Regions from separate parts of the Rugamonas sp. GW822-FHT03B10 genome, predicted to be linked through region 3. Evidence: predicted binding sites of a transcription regulator. Region 3 holds the regulator's gene; each other region holds the start of a gene.
The links. The regulator sigma-54, encoded in region 3, starts transcription at its own class of promoters, with help from an activator protein. The targets are predictions, from matches to a motif close to TGGCANGNAANCTGCTTT.
Positions count from the first base shown of each region.

Region 1: the regulator sigma-54 is predicted to act here: its motif matches at 3,434-3,451, upstream of AC1RQG_RS14630 (ammonium transporter).
Region 2: the regulator sigma-54 is predicted to act here: its motif matches at 2,558-2,575, upstream of adh (aldehyde dehydrogenase).
Region 4: the regulator sigma-54 is predicted to act here: its motif matches at 2,988-3,005, upstream of prpB (methylisocitrate lyase).

Region 1 is NZ_JBXANP010000008.1:740-6,675, forward strand. It holds gene AC1RQG_RS14615 (SDR family oxidoreductase) at 1-508, opposite strand, end outside; gene AC1RQG_RS14620 (LysR family transcriptional regulator) at 645-1,562, opposite strand; gene AC1RQG_RS14625 (carboxymuconolactone decarboxylase family protein) at 1,685-2,125, shown strand; gene AC1RQG_RS14630 (ammonium transporter) at 2,183-3,385, opposite strand; gene AC1RQG_RS14635 (prolyl oligopeptidase family serine peptidase) at 3,728-5,890, opposite strand.
Region 2 is NZ_JBXANP010000038.1:4,948-10,883, forward strand. It holds gene AC1RQG_RS27355 (TonB-dependent receptor family protein) at 1-1,268, opposite strand, end outside; gene AC1RQG_RS27360 (beta-propeller fold lactonase family protein) at 1,469-2,404, shown strand; gene adh (aldehyde dehydrogenase) at 2,642-4,162, shown strand; gene AC1RQG_RS27370 (DUF779 domain-containing protein) at 4,322-4,717, shown strand; gene AC1RQG_RS27375 (PQQ-dependent methanol/ethanol family dehydrogenase) at 4,796-5,936, shown strand, end outside.
Region 3 is NZ_JBXANP010000001.1:497,883-503,818, reverse strand. It holds gene AC1RQG_RS02305 (YeeE/YedE family protein) at 1-311, opposite strand, end outside; gene AC1RQG_RS02300 (metalloregulator ArsR/SmtB family transcription factor) at 308-640, opposite strand; gene hpf (ribosome hibernation-promoting factor, HPF/YfiA family) at 948-1,304, opposite strand; gene AC1RQG_RS02290 (RNA polymerase factor sigma-54) at 1,379-2,854, opposite strand; gene lptB (LPS export ABC transporter ATP-binding protein) at 2,872-3,627, opposite strand; gene lptA (lipopolysaccharide transport periplasmic protein LptA) at 3,630-4,202, opposite strand; gene lptC (LPS export ABC transporter periplasmic protein LptC) at 4,220-4,813, opposite strand; gene AC1RQG_RS02270 (KdsC family phosphatase) at 4,823-5,362, opposite strand; gene AC1RQG_RS02265 (KpsF/GutQ family sugar-phosphate isomerase) at 5,362-5,936, opposite strand, start outside.
Region 4 is NZ_JBXANP010000026.1:13,954-19,889, reverse strand. It holds gene acnD (Fe/S-dependent 2-methylisocitrate dehydratase AcnD) at 1-778, opposite strand, end outside; gene prpC (bifunctional 2-methylcitrate synthase/citrate synthase) at 791-1,945, opposite strand; gene prpB (methylisocitrate lyase) at 2,016-2,903, opposite strand; gene prpR (propionate catabolism operon regulatory protein PrpR) at 3,181-4,920, shown strand; gene AC1RQG_RS25485 (VIT1/CCC1 transporter family protein) at 4,996-5,691, shown strand; gene AC1RQG_RS25480 (aminotransferase-like domain-containing protein) at 5,785-5,936, opposite strand, start outside.

The DNA.
Region 1 (5,936 bases), on a different contig from region 3:
CGCGTGGAACGAGCTCGGCCGACAGGGTCTTCGCGAATGAGATCAGCGCGGCCTTGCTGGCGCCGTAAATCGACGTTCCGGGCATGCCGATGTGCGCGTTGATCGAGCCGTTCAGGACGATCGATGCCCCCGGATTCAGCACGGGCAACAAGGCCTGAAGCTGGAAAAAGACACCCTTGACGTTGATGTCGAAGATCTCGTCCCACAGCGCCTCTTCCGCATCCGCGAGGCCTGCGAACTTCGCGACCCCGGCGTTGATGAATACCGCGTCGAGCTTGATGCCCCGCTCCGTCAGCGCATCGGCCAGTGCCTTGGCCGATGCCACGGTGCCCGCATCGTTGCGTATGGCCACCGCGCCAAGTTCGGCTTGCGCCTTCGCCAACGTCGTTTCGTCGCGGCCGGTGATGACGACGCGCGCACCTTCAGCGGCGAATGCCTTGGCTGCCGCGAAGCCGATGCCGCTGTTGCCGCCGGTGACGAGTACGGACTTTCCTTCAAAACGTTTCATGACTTTCTCCATTGGGTATCCGGTGAATGACCGTAACGCCATGTTGAAGGTTCGAAGCGTATTTGCCGTGCCATGTTTCCGACGAACTCGTTCGACGGAATCGCACATGTTGGTTGCCTGCCTTATCCCGGGCGACTCATTCGAAGACATCAATCCCGCGCACCAGCCGGTCGGCCAGACGCGGTTGCCGCAACTGGTCTAGCCACCATGTCAGGCCGCGACCTTCCTGGTCGCCGCGCCATGCGACATACAGATTGTTGGGTTCACGCGGGTCGGCAGTCTGCTTTTCCACCAGTTCGCCCCGCTGGAGCAGCGCGGCCGCACGATGGCGCGGGAGCCATCCCACGCCGATGCCGTTGCGCTGGGCCAATATCTTGGCATGCATGGACGGCACGGCGAGCGCGGCCTGCCCGCCGACGACACCATATGCCCGCGCACTGGGACCACGCGACGAGTCGGCGACGGCAATCGCGCGATGCCTGGCAATGGCGTCCCTGGTCAACGGCTCGTCGACCGATGCCAGCGGATGTCTGGGTGAGACGGCGAACACCCATTCCATGTTGCCCAGCTCGAACCAGCGCAGGTTGGGGATCGCGGGCGGTTCGCCGGTGGCTCCGACAATGATATCGGCGCGGCCGTCGCGCAACGCTTCCCACGTCCCGCCAAGCACTTCATGGGTGACCCGCAGACTGACGCCGGAACCGAGCGCGTCGAATGAAGCGATCACCGGCAGCAGCGTCTCGAACTCGAAAATCTCATCGGTCACGATCCACAGACGGTCTTCCCAGCCGCTGGCGATCTGGCGCACGCGTTGCGTCAGCCGCGACACGTCGTCGATCAGCCGCTTGGCTTCCTGCGCCAGCAGCAAACCTGCCGGGGTCAACTGCAAGCGGTAGCGGCGACGGTCGAACAGCAAGGCGTCGAATCGTTCTTCGAGTTGCCGCGCGGCGTGCGACACGGTCGACGGCGCCTTGCCGAGCCGGGCCGCAGCGCGCGACAGGCTGCCGCTCGCATGGATGGCTTCCAGCAATTCCAGTTCTTCAACCGACAACATGTGCAACTCCTTCGAACGAGTCTATCGGAAAGATGGTACGGCAAAGCGCGATATCGCGCCCAAAATGAGCTCACGGCGGATCGCAACGGATCGCCGGCACCCATACCTCACAGGAGAATGAAATGAAGGAACGCATCGACTTCTACACCGCCTCAAAAGAGGCGCTGCAGGCCATGCTCAATCTGGAAAAAGCCGTGAACGGACTCGGTATCGAGCCAGCGTTGCTCGAACTGATCAAATTGCGCGCATCGCAAATCAATGGCTGCGCATTCTGCGTCGACATGCATACCGCCGATGCGCGCAAGGCCGGCGAATCGGAACGCCGCCTGTACGCAGTGTCGGTCTGGAAGGAAGCGCCATTCTTCACCGAGCGCGAACGCGCGGCGCTGGCGTGGACCGAGGCGCTGACACGCGTCGCCGACACACGTGCGCCCGACGCCGATTACGACCAGCTGGCGACGCACTTCAATGCGAAGGAGATGGCCGACCTGACGCTGGCGATCATCGCCATCAATGGCTGGAACCGATTCAGCGTCGGTTTTCGGAAGATGCCGAAAATCTAATGCCAGCACCGCCGCGCATCGGGCACCAGCTTTGCCCGATGCGCGGCGGCGATTGCATTACCAGTTCGATTCACGCTCCGGCGTGGACGAGATGCGGTGGATGGACAGGTCGGCGCCCTGGAATTCTTCCTCCGGATCCAAGCGCAGACCCAAGGTGGCCTTCAACACGCCGTAGATGACGGCGCCGCCGGTCAGCGCGATCGCCACGCCGAGGCCCGTGCCCACGCATTGCGCGCCGAACGACACGCCACCCACACCGCCGAGCGCCTTCTGGCCGAAGATGCCGGCCGCCACGCCGCCAAAGGCGCCGCACAGGCCGTGCAGCGGCCACACGCCCAGCACGTCGTCGATCTTCCATTTGTTCTGCGCCAGCGTGAACATGGTCACGAAGATGGCGCCGGCGATGGCGCCCGTCACCAGCGCACCCATCGGATGCATCAGGTCCGAACCGGCGCACACGGCCACCAAGCCGGCCAGCGGGCCGTTGTACACGAAACCGGGGTCGTTTTTGCCCATCAGCAGCGCCACCAGCGTGCCGCCCACCATGGCCATCAGCGAGTTGACGGCGACCAGGCCGTTCATCTTGTCCAGCGCCTGCGCGCTCATCACGTTGAAGCCGAACCAGCCCACCGTCAGAATCCACGCGCCCAGCGCGAGGAAGGGAATCGACGATGGCGGGTGCGAGGCGATGGCGCCGTTCTTGTGGTAGCGGCCGCGGCGCGCGCCCAGCAGCAGCACGGCCGGCAGCGCGACCCAGCCACCCACCGCGTGCACCACGACGGAACCGGCGAAGTCGTGGAACTCGGCGCCGAACGCCTGCACCAGCCACTCCTGCAGGCCGAAGCGGTGGTTCCAGACCATGCCTTCGAAGAACGGATAGACCAGGCCGACCAGCAAGGCGGTGGCGATCAGTTGGGGATGGAAGCGCGCGCGCTCCGCGATGCCGCCCGAGATGATGGCGGGAATGGCGGCGGCGAACGTGAGCAGGAAGAAGAACTTGACCAGTTCATAGCCATTCTTGGCAGCCAGCACGTCGGCGGCGGCGAAGAAGTTGATGCCGTAGGCGATGCTGTAGCCGACGAAGAAATAGGCGATGGTCGAGATCGCAAAATCGACCAGGATCTTGACCAGCGCGTTGACCTGGTTCTTCTTTCTGACCGTGCCCAACTCCAGGAATGCGAAGCCGGCATGCATCGCCAGAATCATGATTGCGCCGAGCAAGATAAACAGTGCGTCGGCGCCTTCTTTGTATCCACCCATCAAACTACTCCCCAAAAGAATGCATCAAAAATTGCAGATGTATTCTGTTAAGCAATAACCGTACCATTTTGGTGCAGTTTTGTAAGTAATTGATTTTATTAAGATGTGTAAAACAAGTTGCTTGAGCAGTAACTTAACGCACCAAAAGGAGGCGCCGCAATGGGAGGTGGCGAACGGGGTGGCACCAACTTTGTGCGGCGCGTACGGAATTGGCGCAAAAACCAGGTTGTGCGGATCGCCAGGCGGCCGCGCAACACGTCCGTGAACGAGTCAAATTGGTGCACCGGCGGCCTTGTTCGTCAGACATGCGACTTGCCGGTGCACGGGCGTCAGCGCCCTTCCCTATTTGCCGGCCACTTGCGTTGGCATGTCCATCTTCAGCGCGCGGGTCAGGAAGCCCCAGCGGTCCGTCACTTCGTCGATCTGCTTGGCCGTGGGCTTGCCTGCGCCGTGGCCGGCCTTGGTGTCGATGCGGATCAGGATGGGCGCGGCGCCGCCCTGGTCGGCCTGCGCCGTGGCGGCGAACTTGAAGCTGTGGGCCGGCACCACGCGGTCGTCATGGTCGGCCGTGGTGATCATGGTGGCCGGGTAGCACACGCCCTTCTTCAGATTGTGCAGCGGCGAGTATTTGACCAGCGCGTTGAATTCGTCCGCGTTGTCGGACGAGCCGTAGTCGGAGGTCCAGGCCCAGCCGATGGTGAATTTGTGGAAGCGCAGCATGTCCAGCACGCCCACTTGCGGGATGGCGGCGGCGAACAGGTCGGGGCGTTGCGTCATGGTGGCGCCCACCAGCAGGCCGCCGTTGCTGCCGCCGCCGATGGCCAGCCGGGATGGCGACGTGACCTTGTTCTGCACCAGCCATTCCGCCGCGCCGATGAAGTCGTCGAACACGTTCTGCTTGCGCAGCTTGGTGCCGGCCGCATGCCATTCCTCGCCGTACTCGCCGCCGCCGCGCAGGTTGGCCATCACGTACACGCCGCCCATTTCCACCCACGCCAGGTTGGCCACCGAGAACGATGGCGTGAGCGAAATGTTGAAGCCGCCGTAGCCGTACAGGTAGGTCGGGTTGCTGCCGTCGAGCTTCATGCCCTTCTTCGACACGATGAACATCGGCACGCGGGTGCCGTCGCGGCTGGTGTAGAACTGCTGGCGCGTTTCGTAGGCCGATGGGTCGAAGTCGACCTTGGGCTGGCGATACACGCTGCTCTTGCCGCTCTTGAGGTCATAGCGGTAGATGGTCGATGGCGTGGTGAAGCTGGTGTAGGAATAGAACGTCTCGCTGTCGCCGCGCTTGCCGCCGAAGCCGGCGACGGAACCGATGCCGGGCAATTCCACGTCATGCAGGCGCTTGCCGTTCAGGTCATACACGGTGACCTGGCTGTGCGCGTCGCTCAGGTAATCGACCACCAACTGCTGGTTGACGATGTTGGCCGCGACCAGCGTGCGCGCGCTCTCCGGCACGATCTCCTTCCAGTTGGCCGGCTGCGACTTGCGCGTGTCGATGGTGATGATGCGTGCGCGCGGTGCTTTCAGGTCGGTGCGGAACCAGAACACGGGGCCGTCGTTGTCGATGAAGTTGTAGGCCGCATCGAAGTCTTCCAGCAGCGGCACAACTTTGCCGTCCTTGGCGCTCAAGTCCTTGTAGTACAGGCGGTTCTTACGCTCCGTGCCCTGCGAGGCGGTGATGATCAGGTAGCGGCCATCGTTGGTCACGTCGCCGCTGAAGCCCCAGTCCTTGTGGTCGGGGCGCTCATAGACCAGCGTGTCGCTGCTTTGCGGCGTGCCGAGTTTGTGGAAGTACAGCTTCTGGAAGTAGTTGACGTCGGCCAGCTTGGTCGCTTCGTTGGGCGCGTCGTAGCGGCTGTAGAAAAAGCCGGAGCCGTCGCGCAGCCACGCCGTGTTCGAGAACTTGACCCACTGGATATGGTCGGCCGTGTCCTTGCCGGTGTCGATGTCGCGCACGCGGATCTCGTTCCAGTCCGAGCCCGAGGCGGCCGTGCTGTAGGCAAGGTATTTACCGTCCGGGCTCACGGCCAGGCCGGCCAGCGCCACGGTGCCGTCGGCGGCCAGCGTGTTCGGGTCCAGCAGCAGGCGCGGCGTGTCGGCCAGCGTCTTCATCGTGTAGAGCACCGATTGGTTCTGCAGGCCGTCGTTGCGGCTGTAGAAGTACCGGCCGCCCTCCTTGAACGGCACGGAAAAGCGTTCGAAATTCCACAGCTTCGTCAGACGCTGGCGGATCGCGTCGCGCGCGGGGATCTGTGCCAGATAGCTTTGCGTGAGACGGTTCTGCGCCTCCACCCAGGCGTGGGTATCGGCGCTGTTGGCATCCTCCAGCCAGCGATAGGGATCGGCGACGGTGGTGCCGTGGTAGTTGTCCTGCTGGTCCACCGTGCGGGTGAGCGGGTATTGCAGTCCGTGGCCGTTGGCGGGGCAGTCCTGCGCCATCGCGCTGCTGCCCAGGCTGGCGATCAGGGAGAAAATCAGGGACGCGCGTCGTATTTGCATGTGGGGTTCCGTATCGTCGTTGAACGTGGCGGCGCGGGCTCCGTGG
Region 2 (5,936 bases), on a different contig from region 3:
CATTCGGCCTGCAGATAGGGATCGAGGTTGGAGACGATGTCGTCCTCGTCGCGCCGCAGTTTGCCTTGCACGCCGAACTGGGTGCCGATGAAGTTCTCGAAGCCCTGGCGGGCGTCGCTGGAGTGGCCGTACTCGAGGCCGAAGGTGGTGCTGAGTTTGCCGCCGGCCAGCTGGTTCACGTGCAGCCAGTTGAGGTCCGTGCCATGGAAATTGCGCTCGAAGTCCACCACGCCGCCGGAATGGCTGGCCGGCGCCTGGAAGGCTTTGGAGAACGCCTGGTACTGGATCACGTCGCGGTTGCCGCCGTAGACGGAGGCGCGCAGGCGGTCGTCGCCGAACGCCTGTTCCCACACGGCGCCGACCTGCTCGTGGTGGATGCTCTTGCGGGTGTTGTAGCGGTCGGCCAGTGTGCGTTTGGGCGACAGGGGATCGGTGCTGTCGATCTCGCCGGCGCGCGGGTCGCGCTGGAAGGTGGCCCAGGTCACGCCCAGCGGATCCTGGGTGTCGTCCTGGCGCAGCCCGTTGGCGACGATGCTCAGTTTGGCCCCGGCCATGGGGGCCAGCGTCAGCTTGGCGTAGGCCTGGTCGCGCCGGGCGGCGCTGTGGGCGCGGTAGCCGTCCGTGTCGAAACGCGAGGCGTCGAGCACGTAGCCGATGCCGCCCGATTTGCCTTGCGCGTTCAGGTCCGCCTTGCGCGTGCCGTAGCTGCCGCCGGTCAGGTTCATCTCGACCGATGGCGCACCTTCGCCGTCGCGGGTGACAAGCTGGATCACGCCGCCCGAGTGGTTGCCGTACAGGGCGGAGAACGGGCCGCGCAGCACTTCGATGTGGTCGGCCATGTCGAGGTTGAAGGTGGCGGCCTGGCCCTGGCCGTCCGGCATGCTGGCCGGGATGCCGTCCGTCACCAGGTGCACGCCGCGCACGCCGAAGGCGGAACGGGCGCCGAAGCCGCGCGACGAGATCTGCAGGTCTTGCGCGTAATTTTGACGGTTTTGCACCACCAGGCCGGGCACGGCCACCAGCGCCTCGGACGCGTTGACGCGGGCCTGGCTGTCGTGCAGGCGCGCCGTGTCGACCACGTCGAGCGCCGCCGGCAGTTCGTAGCTGGTATGGCCGGCCCGGCTGCCGCTGATCACCACCACGTCGGGGGCGGCGCCGGCGGGCGCCTCGGGGGCCGCGTCGGCGGCGGCGAACGCCTGCGGCGCCAGGGCGCTGCCGGCCGCGAATAGCGCGGCGACGGCGTTGAGTCGGAAGGCTGGGTGTTTCATGTTGTGGTCTCCATTCGGGTCGGGTTGACGGTTCACGCCTGCTCCAGGCGCGCTGCGCCAGCAAGTCTGATCGTTGATGTAAGCAATTTGCCTGCCATGCCGCGACGGCGCGTCACGCGCCGTGGCACGCCGATTGCATGATGGATCGCGCACGCGCGCGATCGCGCGCGACCGATCCACATCCCATGAAAGGCCGTACCGTGAAAACCTCCACTTTATTCGCCCTGTCGCTGCTGTGCGCGCAGGTGCATGCGGCGCCGTTTGCCTACGTGCCGAACGAGAAGTCCTCCAGCGTCAGCGTGATCGACGTCGCCAGCGGCACGGTGGTGCGCGAGATCGCCGCCGGCAAGCGCCCGCGCGGCATCGCCGCCGATCCGGCCGGGCGCCAGCTGTACGTGACGGACGCCGTCAGCAACGCTCTGCTGGTGATCGACACGGCCAGCGGCGCCACTGTGCGCACCATCGCGCTGGGCAAGTCGCCCGAAGGGGTGAACGCCTCCGCCGACGGCACGCTGGTGGCGGTGGCCGTCGAGGAGAGCAACAGCGTGACGCTGATCGGCGCGGCCGATGGCAAGGTGCTCGCCGATATCAAGGTGCAAGGCAAGAACCCCGAGCATGCCGTGTTCAGCCCGGACGGCCGCTGGCTGCTGGTGAGCGCGGAGGAGGCGGAACAGGTCGACGTGATCGACGTGGCGGCCCGGCGCGAGGTGGGCACGGTGGCGGTGGGCCGGCGTCCGCGCGGCATGGGCTTCTCGCCCGACGGCCGCCTGGCCTACGTGGCCTGCGAACTGGTCAACACGGTCTATGTGATCGACATGGCCGAGCGCAAGGCGGTGGCGCAGGTCGCGGCCGGCAAGAACTCGAACGGCATCGCCGTCAGTCCGGACGGGGCCCACGTCTACGTCTCCAACGGCATCGATGGCAGCGTGATGGTGATCGACACGGCCACCAACACCGTGAGCCACACCATCGCCGTGGGCAAGCGGCCGTGGAACATGGCGCTGACGGCCGATGGCGCCACGCTGTACGTGGCCAATGGCCGCTCCAACAGCGTGTCCGTGATCGACACGGCCAGCGCCGCCAAGCGGGCCGACATCGCCGTCGGCCAGCTGCCATGGGGCGTGGTGATCCGCTAGCGGTCCGCTGGCAGCACAGGCGCTGTGTCACACCTGTTCCAAACCGGAACAGGTGTGACAGGGCGGCGCCGGCGCCGGATCGGGCCGCAAGTGCCCCCGTCATGCCCCGCGCCCACTGTGGCGCGGCCCCGGAGCGGGGGCGCTTGCGGGTGCTGGCACGTTGTTTGCGACTAGGAGCATGTGCCTTACCAACGCCGTCACGGAACGGTCCCATAACCACAGCAGAAAGAGGATGACATGAATCTCGCGGATATCAGCAAACTTGGCGTCGCTAACCCATTCAAAGCACGCTACGACAACTACATCGGCGGCAAATTCGTCGCGCCGGTCAACGGACAATACTTCGGCAACATCACGCCGATCACGGGCCAGGTGTTCTGCGAAATCGCCCGCTCGACCGAAGCGGACGTGGAGCTGGCGCTGGACGCCGCCCACGCCGCCAAGGCCGCATGGGGCAAGACCTCGCCGGCCGAACGCGCCAACATCCTGAACCGCATCGCCGACCGCATGGAGGCGAACCTGAAGCTGATCGCCACCGCCGAGACCATCGACAACGGCAAGCCGATCCGCGAAACCATGGCCGCCGACATCCCGCTGGCGATCGACCACTTCCGCTACTTCGCCGGCTGCATCCGCGCCCAGGAAGGCTCGGTCGCCCAGATCGACTCCGAAACCTACGCCTACCACTTCCATGAGCCGCTGGGCGTCGTCGGCCAGATCATCCCCTGGAACTTCCCGATCCTGATGGCCGTGTGGAAGCTGGCGCCAGCGCTGGCCGCCGGCAACTGCGTGGTGCTGAAACCGGCCGAGCAAACCCCGGCCTCGATCATGGTGCTGCTGGAAGTGATCGGCGACCTGCTGCCGCCGGGCGTGCTGAACGTGGTCAACGGCTTCGGCCTGGAAGCCGGCAAGCCGCTGGCATCGAGCAAGCGCATCGCCAAGATCGCCTTCACCGGCGAAACCGGCACCGGCCGCCTGATCATGCAATACGCCGCGCAGAACCTGATCCCCGTCACGCTGGAACTGGGCGGCAAGTCGCCCAACATCTTCTTCGAGGACGTGATGGACGCGGACGACGCGTTCTTCGACAAGTGCCTGGAAGGTTTCGCCATGTTCGCGCTGAACCAGGGCGAGGTGTGCACCTGCCCATCGCGCGTGCTGATCCAGGAATCGATCTACGAGAAGTTCATCGAGCGCGCGCTGGCCCGCGTGGCCGCCATCAAGCAGGGCAACCCGCTCGACGCCTCGACCATGATCGGCGCCCAGGCGTCGCTGGAGCAGCTGGAGAAGATCCTGTCGTACATGGACATCGGCAAACAGGAAGGCGCCGAGCTGCTGGCCGGCGGTTCGCGCAGCGCCCAGGCGGGCGATCTGGAAGGCGGCTTCTACGTGCGTCCGACCGTCTTCAAGGGCAACAACAAGATGCGCATCTTCCAGGAAGAGATCTTTGGCCCGGTGGTGTCGGTGACCACCTTCAAGGATGAGGCGGACGCGCTGGCCATCGCCAACGACACGCTGTACGGCCTGGGCGCCGGCCTGTGGACCCGCGACGGTTCGCGCGCCTTCCGCGTCGGCCGCGCCATCCAGGCTGGCCGGGTGTGGACCAACTGCTACCACCTGTACCCGGCCCACGCCGCGTTCGGTGGCTACAAGCAGTCGGGCATCGGCCGCGAAAACCACAAGATGATGCTGGACCACTACCAGCAGACCAAGAACCTGCTGGTCAGCTACAGCCCGAACGCGCTCGGTTTCTTCTAATCGGCCGTTTCAAAAAGCCCGTGGCTTCGTTGTGGCGCCTCGCCGTGCAGGTGCACTGTCTTCGTCGCCACGCCTCGCCACGGGCGTTTTGAACCAGCCTTTGAGTGCTTGATGAAGTCCCGGCGCCGCGCGCGGCGCCGGGATTGCGAAAGGAAGCCCATGAACAATGCCATCGCCCGCGTCACCGCCACCGCGGCGGCACTGGATTTTTTGGCGGGATTGCGCCGCCAGCACGGACCGCTGATGTTCTTCCAGTCCGGCGGTTGTTGCGACGGCAGCGCGCCGATGTGCTACGGCGCCGGGGACTTCAATCTCAGCGACACGGACGTCTATCTCGGCAACCTGGATGGCACGCCGTTTTACATGGGACTGGAGCAGTTCGAGTACTGGCAGCACACGCAGTTGATCATCGATGTTGTGGACGGGAACGGCGGCATGTTCTCGCTCGATAACGGTACCGGGAAGCGCTTCCTGACCCGCTCGCGCCTGTTCACGGACGAGGAGCTTGCGGTGCTCAACAGCGCGGAGCAGCACGCAGTAAAACACAGTAGCTAATTTCGAAAAACGGGAACAGAGGAGAAGATTGTGCAGAAAAAAATTATCGCATCGCTGGTCGGCATGAGCATCCTGACGATGGCGCACGGCGCCAACGTCACCACGGCCATGCTCAACGATGCCAGCAAGGCCACCGACAGCGTGCTGTCGTTCGGCATGGGTTCGGAAGGCCAGCGTTTTTCCCCACTCACGCAAATCAACACCAAGAACGTCGACAAGCTGACGCCGGCATGGTCGTTCTCGTTCGGCGGCGAGAAGCAGCGCGGCCAGGAATCGCAGCCCGTGATCTACAAGGGCAAGATGTTCATCACCGCCTCGTACTCGCGCATTTTCGCCATCGACCTGAAGACGGGCGCCAAGCTGTGGAAATATGAGCACCGCCTGCCGGACGCCATCATGCCATGCTGCGACGTGGTCAACCGCGGCGCCGCCCTGTACGGCAACCTGGTCATCTTCGGCACGCTGGACGCGCAGCTGGTGGCCCTGGACCAGGACACGGGCAAGGTGGTGTGGAAGGAGAAGGTCGACGACTACGCGGCCGGCTACTCGATGACGGCAGCGCCGTTGATCGCCGACGGCGTACTGTTGACGGGCGTGTCGGGCGGCGAGTTCGGCATCGTGGGCCGGGTCGAGGCGCGCAACCCGATGACGGGCGAGCTGCTGTGGACCCGTCCGACGGTCGAAGGCCACATGGGCTACAAGTACGACAAGGACGGCAACGCGATCGCGAACGGCGTGTCGGGCACGCTCAACAAGACCTGGCCGGGCGAACTGTGGAAGACGGGCGGCGCCTCGACCTGGATGGGCGGCACCTACGACCCGTCGACCAAGCTGGCCTACTTCGGCACCGGCAATCCGGCGCCATGGAACAGCCACCTGCGTCCCGGCGACAACCTGTACTCGTCGTCCACCGTGGCGATCGATCCGAAGACGGGCCAGATCAAGTGGGCCTACCAGAACACGCCTAACGATTCGTGGGACTTCGACGGCGCCAACGAGTTCGTCACCTTCGACATGGACGGCAAGCGTTACGGCGGCAAGGCCGACCGCAACGGCTTCTTCTACGTGATCGACGCCAACAACGGCAAGCTGCAGAACGCCTTCCCGTTCGTGAAGAAGATCACCTGGGCCACCGGCATCGACCTCAAGACGGGCCGTCCGAACTTCGTGAAGGAGAACCGTCCCGGCGATCCGACCCAGGGCGAGGCGGGCAAGAAGG
Region 3 (5,936 bases):
CAGCCCGAACCGTAGCGGGTGCCGAAGCCCACCAGCAGACCGGCCGCGATCAGCGTGCCGCTGCCGGCGTCGATCTGCACGGCGGGCAGGCCCGCCACCAGGCTGTAGGCCAGCGGCGCGGCCACCAGCCCGCCCACGAACGCGAGGCGCCAGCCGATGTCGCCCGCGCGCGGGCGCAGCAGCCCGCCAGCGATGCCGGCGATGCCGGCGATGCGGCCGTTGAACAGCAGCAGCAGGGCCGCCGACAGCCCGATCAGCGCGCCGCCGATCAGCGCGCCCCACGGCGTGAAGAGATTCCAGGCGATAGTCATAATGTGGCTCCTTGGCCGTCGTCATTGCAAAACTGCTGGTACAGCACCTGCAGCACCGCCAGCGCCGCCGGGCTGGCTATCCGGTAAAAAATCTGCTTGCCTTCGCGCCGCGTGCTCACCAGCTCCTCCTGGCGCAGCACCGTCAGCTGCTGCGACAGCGTGGGCTGGCGTATGCCGGTCAACTCCTCCAGCATGCCGACGCTGTATTCGTCCTGCGTCATCTGGCACAGCAGCAGCAGCCGGTCCGGGTTGGCCAGCGCCTTGAGCAGGCCGCTGGCCTGACCGGCCTTGGCCCGCAAATGATCGATATCGATGGTCGCATCGTCCATGCGTCCTCCCTTGCGATTGGTTACAGCGAACATTATACCTAAATATATATTATGTGCGCATAAAATTTCAAGTGGCCGTTTGAACAGGCGAGACGACGTGGTCGACATCCGCGGCAAGAAGGTGGGCGTGATCGGCGGCGGCGGCAACATCGCCATGGCGCTGTTCGCCGGCTGCGTGGCGCGCAGCGCGCCGCCCGGAGGCAATACGGTTTATACCGTTTATATTGTTTTATCGTATCGGCCCGCCGGCGCGGGGCGCAAAAAAGGGCGCCAGATGCGCCCTTTGTTTGGTGTGCCGGGGACCGTCTTATGCGGTGGCGGCGGGTTCGAAGGTGTCCGGCAGATGCTTGATGGCGTCGTGGCCGTGTTCCTGAACTTTGGCTTTGTATTTCATGACCTGGCGATCGAGCTTGTCGATCAGGGTGTCGATGGCGGCGTACAGGTCCTGCGACAGGCTCTCCACGTACACGGTCTTGCCCGACATGCGCAAATTGATTTCGGCCTTCTGGCGCTTCTCTTTCTCGGTGAGGTTATCTACGGTCAGGATGACAGCAATATCAATCACTTGATCGAAGTGGCGTTTGACGCGCTCCAGCTTGTTCTGCACGTATTCGCGGATCGCTGGGGTCACTTCGAGATGATGTCCACTGATGGTGAGATTCATACACACTCCTAAAGATGATGTCGCTGGCGGTTAGTGCCGCGCCCATTGCGGCCGGGCGCGCAGGAACCAGATAACTACAAAGATTTACGGAGACTGACTGGCGGGATCTTCAACGCTTCGCGATATTTGGCAACAGTCCGTCGCGCAATCACCATGCCTTGTTCTCCCAGCATGTCCGCAATCTTACTGTCGGATAAAGGATTTTTAGGGTCTTCTGCTCCTGTCAATTGCACGATCAGTGCCCGTATCGCCGTCGAGGAGGCTTCTCCCCCCGCTTCCGTGGCGACATGGCTACCGAAGAAATATTTCAACTCAAACATGCCATGCGGGGTCAGCATATATTTTTGAGTTGTTACCCGAGAAATAGTGCTCTCGTGTAGTCCCAGTGTATCAGCTATTTCGCGCAACACAAGGGGCCTCATGGCGACCGCGCCATGCGAGAAGAAATTCTTTTGCCGCTCCACGATCGCCTGCGCCACGCGCAGGATGGTGTCGAAGCGCTGGCGCATGTTCTTGATCAGCCACTTGGCCTCCTGCAGCTGGGCCCCCATGGCGCCCTCGCCCTTGCCCTGCTTGAGCAGGTTGGCGTACATGGCGTTCACGCGCAGGCGCGGCATCACGTCGTTGTTCAGGCTCACCTGCCAGCCGTTGCGGGCCTTCTTGACGATCACGTCCGGCACCACGTAGTCCGACACGTCCGACGCGAACGCGGCGCCCGGATGCGGATTGCACTGGCGGATCACGGCCTGGGCCTCGCGCAGGTCCTCCTCGTCGCACTGCAGGGCCTTCTTCAACTTGTTGAAGTCGCGCTGGGCGAACCAGGCCAGGTGCTGCTCGACGATGGTCAGCGCCATGCGCCGCGTCACCAGCGGCACGTGCGGCATGCGCTTGATCTGCAGCGCCAGGCATTCGGACGCGTTGCGCGCGCCCACGCCCACGGGGTCGAAACTTTGCAGCAGGGTCAAGGCGGTGTGCAGTTCCTCGGGCTCGATCGCCAGCTCCTCGGGCAGGCGCGCCAGGATCTCCTCCAGCGGCTCCTCCAGGTAGCCGTTCTCGTCGAGCGCGTCGATGATGATCTCCACCAGCGCCCGGTCGCGCGTCTCCAGCACCGTCACCCGCATCTGCTCCATCAGGTGCTCGCGCAGCGTGCAGTGGTTGGCCTCGAGCTGGGGCCGGGCGTCCTCGTCGTCGGAGGTCTTGGCGCGGCCGGCCTCGCCCCAGTCCATCTCGCCCTCGGGCGCGCCGTCGCCGTCGCCGCCCTCGTACGGTTCGGCCTCGGCCGGCGCGGCGGCGTCCTGCTGCTGGCCGGGCGGACCTTCGGGCGCCGCCTCGGCCGGCGCGCTCTGCTGGCTGATGGCGCCGTCGGCCAGCAGCCGCACCGAGTGGTCGAGCGGATCGTCGAGCCGCTCCAGCAGCGGATTATCGGTCAACAACTGTTCCAGTTCCTGGTGCAACTCCAGGGTGGACAATTGCAGCAGACGGATCGATTGCTGCAGTTGCGGGGTGAGCGCGAGGTGCTGCGAAGTGCGCAGTTGCAATGACTGTTTCATGGCTTGACTTACATACCTTACATACGGAAGTGTTCACCCAGATACACGCGACGCACCGACTCGTTGGCGATGATGTCGTCCGGCCGGCCTGACGCCAGTACCGTGCCCTGGTTGATGATATACGCGCGGTCGCAGATGCCCAGCGTTTCGCGCACATTGTGATCGGTGATCAACACGCCGATGCCGCGTTCCTTGAGGAAGCGCACGATGCGCTGGATCTCAATCACGGCGATCGGGTCGACCCCGGCGAAGGGTTCATCGAGCAGCACGAAGCGGGGGTTGGTGGCCAGTGCGCGCGCGATCTCGACCCGGCGCCGCTCGCCCCCGGACAGGGACAGCGCCGGATTGTCGCGCAGTTTCTCGATTTGCAGGTCGGCCAGCAGGGTATTGAGCCGTTCATCAATTTGCGCCTTGGATAAAGGCTTGCCGTTCACTTGCTGGATCTCCAGCACGGCGCGGATGTTCTCCTCCACCGTCAGCTTGCGGAACACCGACGCCTCCTGCGGCAGGTAGGACAGGCCCATCACGGCGCGCCGGTGGATCGGCAGCGACGAGATGTCGACGCCGGAGATGTCGATCGTGCCCGCGTCCGACGGCACCAGGCCGACGATCATGTAGAACGAGGTGGTCTTGCCGGCGCCGTTCGGCCCCAGCAGGCCCACCACTTCGCCGCACTCGACCTGCAGCGACACGTCGTGCACCACCTGGCGCTTGCCGTAGCTCTTTTGCAGACCGCGCACGATCAGGGTACTGCCGCAGCGTTGGGTCTCCATCGTCATTTCCCCGCCGGCGGCACGGACGCGGCCGGGGCCGCGCCCTTGTTGGACGGCTGGATCACCATGGTGCCGCGGCCGGCGCCGGGCTTGCTCTCGCCGCTGGCCGTGTTCTTGACGGCGAAGAATTCCTTGCGGCTGTCGTAGGAGATGAACTCGCCGCGCACCTCGTCGCTCGGCTTGCCCGCCTCCAGGCGCCGGATCTGGGCGTTCGAGAACAGCTTGACCAGTTCCGTCTTGCCGTCGTACTCGATGCGGTCGGCCTGGCCCTCGACCCACTGGTCGCCCTCGCCGTCGCGCTTCTGGCGGAACGTGGCGGGGGTGCCGGGGGTGCTGGTCATGGTCACGTACTGGTAGCCCTCAGGGTCTTCCTTCATCACGGCCTTGGGCGACTTCATCTGCAGGGTGCCGCGCGTGAGGATCACGTTGCCGATGGCGGTCTTGGTCTGCTTGACGTCGTCCACCTCGAGCTGGTCGAACTTGATTTCGGTGGGCTTGCTGGAGTCCGCCTTTTCCGCGTGGGCCAGCCCGGCCGCCGCCCACAACAGGGCGGCCGACAGGATAAATTTGTTCATTGCGAGTCCGTTCTATGTCAATGCGCCGCCCGCGGCGGCACGTGGATCTGGCCACGGCCGCCCAGCTGGATCTGGCGCGTGGCGTTGTCGGCCTTCATGCCGGTGCCGCTGGCGCTGGAGGCGCCCAGTTGCAGGGTGACCGGCTGGTCCGTTTCCATTTTCTCGTCGTCCGGGTACAGCGTCAGCGCGGACGTGTTCATCCGCATGGCCTGGCTGGTGGCCGTGGCCGGACGGTCGACCCGCACGTCGCCGCTTAGTTTGACGCGGCTGTTGTCCTGGTCCACGCGCGCCCGCTCGGCGCGCACGTTCATCGGCGGCTGGTCGCCCGACAGGCTGTGCACGGTCGGGCGCTCGACGTCGGACGAATCGTCGGCCGGGTGGTGGGTCAGCTTGTCGCCGGCGATGATGTAGCTGGGCTGGCCCGCCTGGTCCAGGCGCACGAAGCTGAAGCGCTCGATGATGTAATCGGGCTCGTTGCGGTGGCTGTCGGCCTCGGCCTGGCGGCCCGCCTGGTTGACCACCTGCACCAGCCAGAACGTGCCGAGCGCGAACGCCACCCCGAACAGCATGATCAGGGTCATGCGCCAGCGGTATGCCGTTTTCTTGTGCATGATGCCGCCTCAGACCAGGAACTGGGCCATGATCTTGTCGTAGTTGCCCTGCGCCCGCAGCAGGAATTCGCACACTTCGCGCACGGCGCCACGGCCGCCGGCCGCCTCCGTCACGTGGTGCGCGCGGCCGGTCACGTCGGCGCGGCCATTGGGCACGGCCACCGCGAAACCGACCCGGGTCAGGATCGGCAGGTCGACCACGTCGTCGCCGATGAAGCCCACCTGGTCGGCCGTCAAGCCCGTCTTCTCGAGCAGCGCGTTGAACGGGGTCAGCTTGTCGTGCCCGCCCTGGTGCAGGAAGGCGATGCCGAGGTCGGCCGCGCGCTTGACCACCTGCGGCGACACGCGCGCGCTGATGATGGCCGTCTGCACGCCCGACTCCTGCAGCAGCTTGATGCCGAGGCCGTCGTGCACGTTGAAGGTCTTCAGGGCCTCGCCGTCGGCGCCGTAGTGCAGGCTGCCGTCGGTCAGCACGCCGTCCACGTCGAAGATCATCAGTTTGACCTTGGCGGCGCGGGCCACGTTCTCCAGTTTGTAGGCTTCCTTCATCAGATCACCTTGGCGCGGGTCAGGTCGTGGATGTGCAGCGCGCCCACCAGCTTGCCCTGCTCGTCCACCACCAGCATCTGGTTGATGCGGAACTGCTCCATCACGGCCACCGCGTCCACCGCCAGCTTCTCGGCCGTGATGGTGCGCGGGTTCGGATGCATGACGTCGCGGATCACGACCCGGGTGAAGTCCTGCACCTTCTCGATCATGCGGCGCAGGTCGCCGTCCGTGAACACGCCGATCGGGCGCTCGTCGGCGTCGACGATGGCCGTCATGCCCATGCCCTTCTGGGTGATCTCCAGCAGCGCGTCGGTCAGCTTGACGTCGGCCGTCACGCGCGGCACGTCGGCGCCGCTGCGCATCACGTCGCGCACGTGGGTCAGCAGGCGCCGGCCCAGCGCGCCGCCCGGATGCGAGCGGGCGAAATCCTCCTCCTTGAAGCCGCGCAGGTCCAGCAGCGCCACGGCCAGCGCGTCGCCCAGCGCCAGCGTGACGGTGGTCGACGCCGTGGGGGCCAGGTTCAGCGGGCACGCCTCCTTGGCCACCGACACGTCCAGGTGCACGTCGGCCAGTT
Region 4 (5,936 bases), on a different contig from region 3:
TCAGCGCCAGCACCGTGTCGGTGGCGGTGATGCCCGGTTGCGGTTTGCCGCTCAGCTCCACGCCGATGATGTCGGGCAGGCGCATCCACGAGGCGCGGCCCAGCATCACGCTTTCCGCTTCCAGGCCGCCCACGCCGACGGCGATCACGCCCAGCGCGTCGACCATCGGGGTGTGCGAGTCGGTGCCCACCAGCGTGTCCGGATAGGCCACGCCGTCGCTCACCTGCACCACGGGCGACATGCGTTCCAGATTGATCTGGTGCAGGATGCCGTTGCCGGGCGGGATCACATCGACGTTCTTGAACGCCTTCTTGGTCCAGTCGATGAAGTGGAAGCGGTCCTCGTTACGACGGTCCTCGATGGCGCGGTTCTTGGTGAACGCGTCGGGATCGAAACCGCCGCACTCGACGGCCAGCGAGTGGTCGACCACCAGCTGGGTCGGCACCACGGGGTTGACCATGGCGGGGTCGCCGCCCTGCTGGGCGATGGCGTCGCGCAGGCCGGCCAGATCCACCAGCGCCGTCTGGCCCAGGATGTCGTGGCACACCACGCGCGCGGGGAACCAGGGGAAGTCCAGGTCGCGCTTGCGTTCGATCAGCTGCGACAGCGACGCGTTCAGCGTGGCCGGATCGCAGCGGCGCACCAGGTTTTCGGCCAGCACACGCGAGGTGTACGGCAGCTTGTCGTAGGCGCCCGGCTGGATCGCGTCGACAGCGGCGCGCGCGTCGAAGTAATCGAGCTTGGTGCCCGGCAGGTTCTTGCGGAATTGAGTGTTCATATTCGCTTCCTGTTACTTGCGGTCGGAGATAGGCACGAATTGCAGATCGTCAGGGCCGACGTAGTTGGCGCTCGGGCGGATGATCTTGTTGTCGATGCGCTGCTCGATGATGTGGGCGGCCCAGCCCGAGGTGCGCGAGATGACGAACAGCGGCGTGAACATGGCGGTCGGCACACCCATCATGTGGTACGACACGGCCGAGAACCAATCCAGGTTGGGGAACATCTTCTTCACTTCCCACATCACCGATTCCAGGCGTTCGGCGATGTCGAACATCTTGGTCGAACCGGCTTCCTTGGACAGGTTGTGCGCCACTTCCTTGATCACCACGTTGCGCGGGTCGGAGATGGTGTACACGGGGTGGCCGAAGCCGATCACCACTTCCTTGTTGGCCACGCGGTTGCGGATGTCCGCTTCGGCTTCGTCCGGGTTCTCGTAGCGCTTCTGGATCTCGAACGCGAACTCGTTGGCGCCGCCGTGCTTGGGACCGCGCAGCGCGCCGATGGCGCCGGTGATGGCCGAATAGATGTCCGAACCCGTGCCGGCGATGACGCGGCCGGTGAAGGTGGAGGCGTTGAACTCGTGCTCAGCGTACAGGATCAGCGAGGTGTGCATGGCCTTGACCCACGACTCGGATGGCTTCTCGCCGTGCAGCAGGTGCAGGAAGTGGCCGCCGATCGAGTCGTCGTCCGTTTCCACTTCGATGCGCTTGCCGTTGTGGCTGAAGTGGTACCAGTACAGCAGCATGGAACCGAACGATGCCATCAGGCGGTCGGCGATGTCGCGCGCGCCGGGCACGTTGTGGTCATCTTTTTCAGGCAGGGTGCAACCGAGCACGGACACGCCGGTGCGCATCACGTCCATCGGGTGGGCCGACGCCGGCAGCGCTTCCAGCGCCGACTTGACCGACTGCGGCAGGCCGCGCAGCGATTTCAGTTTGCCCTTGTAGCCTTTCAGTTCAGCGGCCGTCGGCAGCTTGCCGTGCACCAGCAGGTAGGCGATTTCCTCGAACTCGCAGGTGTTGGCCACGTCCAGGATATCGTAGCCACGGTAGTGCAAATCGTTGCCGGTCTTGCCGACGGAGCACAGCGCGGTGTTACCGGCGGTCACGCCCGACAGGGCAACGGATTTCTTGGGCTTGAAGGTGGCGACTTGTTCAGCACTCATTTGATCTCTCCAGATGTTCTATGTTTGTGTTTGCGATTGCGGTGAAAGGCGATGCCTGTTATTCCTGCGGTTACTTCTTCTGCGCCTGGAACAGCGCGTCGAGCTTCTGCTCGAAGCTGTGGTAGTTGATGCGCTCGTACAGTTCCATGCGGGTCTGCATGGTGTCGACCACATTCTTCTGGGTGCCGTCGCGGCGGATCGCGCCGTAGACGTTTTCGGCCGCCTTGTTCATGGCGCGGAAGGCCGACAGCGGATACAGCACCAGACCCACGTCGGCGCCGCGCAGCTCGTCCACCGTGTACAGCGGGGTCGAACCGAATTCAGTGATATTGGCCAGCACCGGCACCTTGACGGCCTTGGCGAACTGCGAATACATCGGCAGATCGGTGATCGCCTCCGGGAAGATCATGTCGGCACCCGCCTCGACGCAGGCGATGGCGCGTTCCAGGGCCGATTCCAGGCCTTCCACGGCCAGCGCGTCGGTGCGCGCCATGATGACGAAGTTCTCGTCGGTGCGCGCGTCCACGGCGGCCTTGATGCGGTCGACCATCTCCTGCTTGGTGACGATTTCCTTGTTCGGACGGTGGCCGCAGCGCTTGGCGCCGACCTGGTCCTCGATGTGCATGGCGGCCGCGCCGAACTTGATCATGGACTTGACGGTGCGCGCCACGTTGAAGGCGGAGGAACCGAAGCCGGTGTCCACGTCCACCAGCAGCGGCAGGTCGCACACGTCGGTGATGCGGCGCACGTCGGTCAGCACGTCGTCCAGATTGGTGATGCCCAGGTCGGGCAGGCCCAGCGAACCGGCCGCCACGCCGCCACCGGACAGGTAGATGGCCTTGAAGCCGGCGCGCTTGGCCAGCAGGGCGTGGTTGGCGTTGATGGCGCCCACCACCTGCAGCGGGGATTCTTCTTGTACGGCTTTGCGGAATGCGGCACCGGCGGAATATTGGCTCATGTCAGACCTTTCGTTGTGCGTGTGTGCTTGCGGTTGGTTGCGGTTGCTTGCGGCTAGTTGCGCGTTGGCGCGTTGCGAACAGGTATTGCAAGGGACGTGCCAACGGGCATCGGGGCGGCGCGCCGCAGCGAAAACCCAGCAAAATCAAACACTTGGCGCCAGGCCTGGACGCCAGATGCTTGAGTATGCAAGCATCTGGCGTTGCAGCGGCGTTGCGCGCACGTTTCAAATCGTTTCACAGTGAAACATTGGAACGCGATTGGCGTACAATGGCCGCATGCGCCACTCCACTCCCCTGCCCCTCGACAACACCGACAAGCCCGTGATCTGGACCGTGTCGGTGTCGCGCCTGTTCGACCTGTTCCGCGACATCACGCTCGAATACGACGACCTGGCCACCATCGAACCGATCAACCTGGGCTTCGACGAAGCGGCCCGCCACATCCGCGAACGGATGGCCACCGAGCGTTGCGACGCCGTGATCGCGGCCGGCTCCAACGCCGCCTACCTGAAAGGCCGGCTGTCGGTGCCGGTGGTGATCGCCAAGGCCAGCGGTTTCGATGTGATGCAGGCGCTGGCGCGCGCACGCCGGGTGTCCGAGCGCATCGGCGTGATCACCTACCAGGAACCGATGCCGGAGCTGGCCGAATTCGCCGCCACCTTCGGCTTCGACATCGTGCAGCGCACCTACGCCACCGAGGAGGATGCGCGTGCGCAGATCAACGAACTGAAAGCGGCCGGCATCCAGGCCATCGTCGGCGCGGGCCTGATCACCGACCTGGCCGAGGAGGCGGGATTGACCGGCGTGTTCGTCTACTCGGCCGCCTCGATCCGGCAGGCGTTCGACGACGCGCTGGAGATGGCCCGCCTGACCCAGCTCGAAGCGAACCGCAGCCGGCGCGTGGTGGTGGCCGACACGCTGCGCGCCAAGCATGGCATCAACGACCTGCGCGGCGAGTCGGCCGCGATGGAAGCGCTGCGCCAGACCGTGGTGCTGTACGCGAAGTCGCCGGCCACGGTGCTGATCCAGGGCGAGACGGGCTGCGGCAAGGAACTGGTGGCGCAAGCCATCCACCGCGAAAGCCCGCGCATCCTGGGCCAGAACCGGCCGTTCGTGGCCGTCAACTGCGGCGCCATCGCCGAATCGCTGCTGGAGTCCGAACTGTTCGGCCACGAGGAAGGCGCGTTCACGGGCGCGCGCCGGGGCGGCCACGCGGGCTTGTTCGAGGCGGCCAACCGGGGCACCCTGTTCCTCGACGAGATCGGCGAAATGCCGCTCACGCTGCAAACGCGGCTGCTGCGGGTGCTGGAGGAACGCGAAGTGGTGCGGGTGGGCGGCACGCGTCCGATCGCCGTCAACGTGCGCATCATCAGCGCCACCCACTGCGACCTGGAACAGCGCGTGCGCGACGGGCGCTTCCGGGCCGACCTGTTCTACCGGCTGGCCGTGCTGCGGCTGTCGCTGCCGCCGCTGCGCGCGCGCGGGGACGACGTGATCGGCCTGGCCGAATGGTCGCTCAAGAACGCGCTGGCGGCGCTGGGTGCGCGGCCGCATCCCAATCTGCACGCCGAGATCATGGCCTGCGCGCCGCTGCTGCGCCAGTACGACTGGCCCGGCAACGTGCGCGAGCTGCGCAACCTGACGGAACGGCTGGCCCTGTTCCTGGCGGCCGAACCGTTGCAGGCGCTCACGCCCACCTTCGTGCAGAACGTGGCGCCGGAACTGCTGCCGCGCACGGGAACAGGAGGCGGGCTGGATGGCGCCATGCTTCCACAGGCAATGCATCCGGCCTTGATGCCGGCTCACGGCGCCGTCCCGCATGCCGTGCTGCCCGGCTCCGGCCCGGCCGCGCCGTTCACCGCGCCCCTCCCGACACCCTCACCTATCCCGGCGGAATCGGCGACGGCCGTACTGGCCCGCTTCGGCGGACGGCGCGACGCCGCCGCCGACTACCTGGGCATCAGCCGCACCACACTGTGGCGCAAGCTGCGCGCGGAGAGCGGCCGGGAAGTATGAGAAACCGGTCAAGTTGAAGTAGCATGAATTCACCTGGCAGACGCTGCCAGATGAATCACAGCCGAAAGGACATCTATGCGCAGAGTGCACCGGGAACAGCACAAGCTTGAGAATATTGGATGGCTACGCGCGGCAGTATTAGGGGCGAACGACGGAATTGTATCGACGGCCAGCTTAATATTGGGCGTCGCTGCCTCGCACGCCAACCAGTCCAGTATCTTGATTGCAGGCGCGGCGGGTGTCGTGGCAGGTGCCATGTCCATGGCCACTGGTGAATACATCTCGGTGCAATCACAAGCAGACACTGAAGCTGCCGCACTGGAAACAGAAAAGCATGAGCTCCATACCACCCCTGCCAGCGAACTTCTCGAGCTGTCTGCCATCTACGTCGCGCGCGGTTTGGATGCGCCACTCGCAAAGCAGGTGGCGGAGCAGCTCATGGCGCATGACGCACTTGGCGCCCACGCACGGGACGAACTGGGCATCACCGAATCGATGAGCGCACGTCCGCTTCAGGCTGCTTTCGCTTCCGCCGCCAGCTTCGCGGCTGGCGCACTCATGCCGCTCATTGCGACACTGTTACTGCCCTCCTATGGCTTAATTCCTGGCGTGGTCGTGGCGTCGCTTGTATTCCTGGCGCTGCTGGGTGGCCTTGCGGCCTATGCTGGTGGCGCACGCATCACCACTGGCGTCGCGAGGGTCACTTTTTGGAGCGCTTTATCGATGGCCCTATCCGCCGGAATAGGGACTTTACTCGGTACTGTCGTATAGACCACTGCAAGTCTTGGGCCGATGTTTCCCGGTTGGGATAGCGACCTCGATTCCGCCGCCTGACACCAACACCCTGCGAACTTGCTCTGACATTCAGGACTTGTCCGCGATGCTGGCGGCGCCGCTGGCGCGGGCCAGGCTTGAGCGCGCGCCCGCCACCGCGCGCAGGCGTTCCTCAAGGTAGGCGCTCACGCGGGGATGCTGGCTGAAGGCGACGTTGAAACGGATGTGCTGGTCGGGCGTGT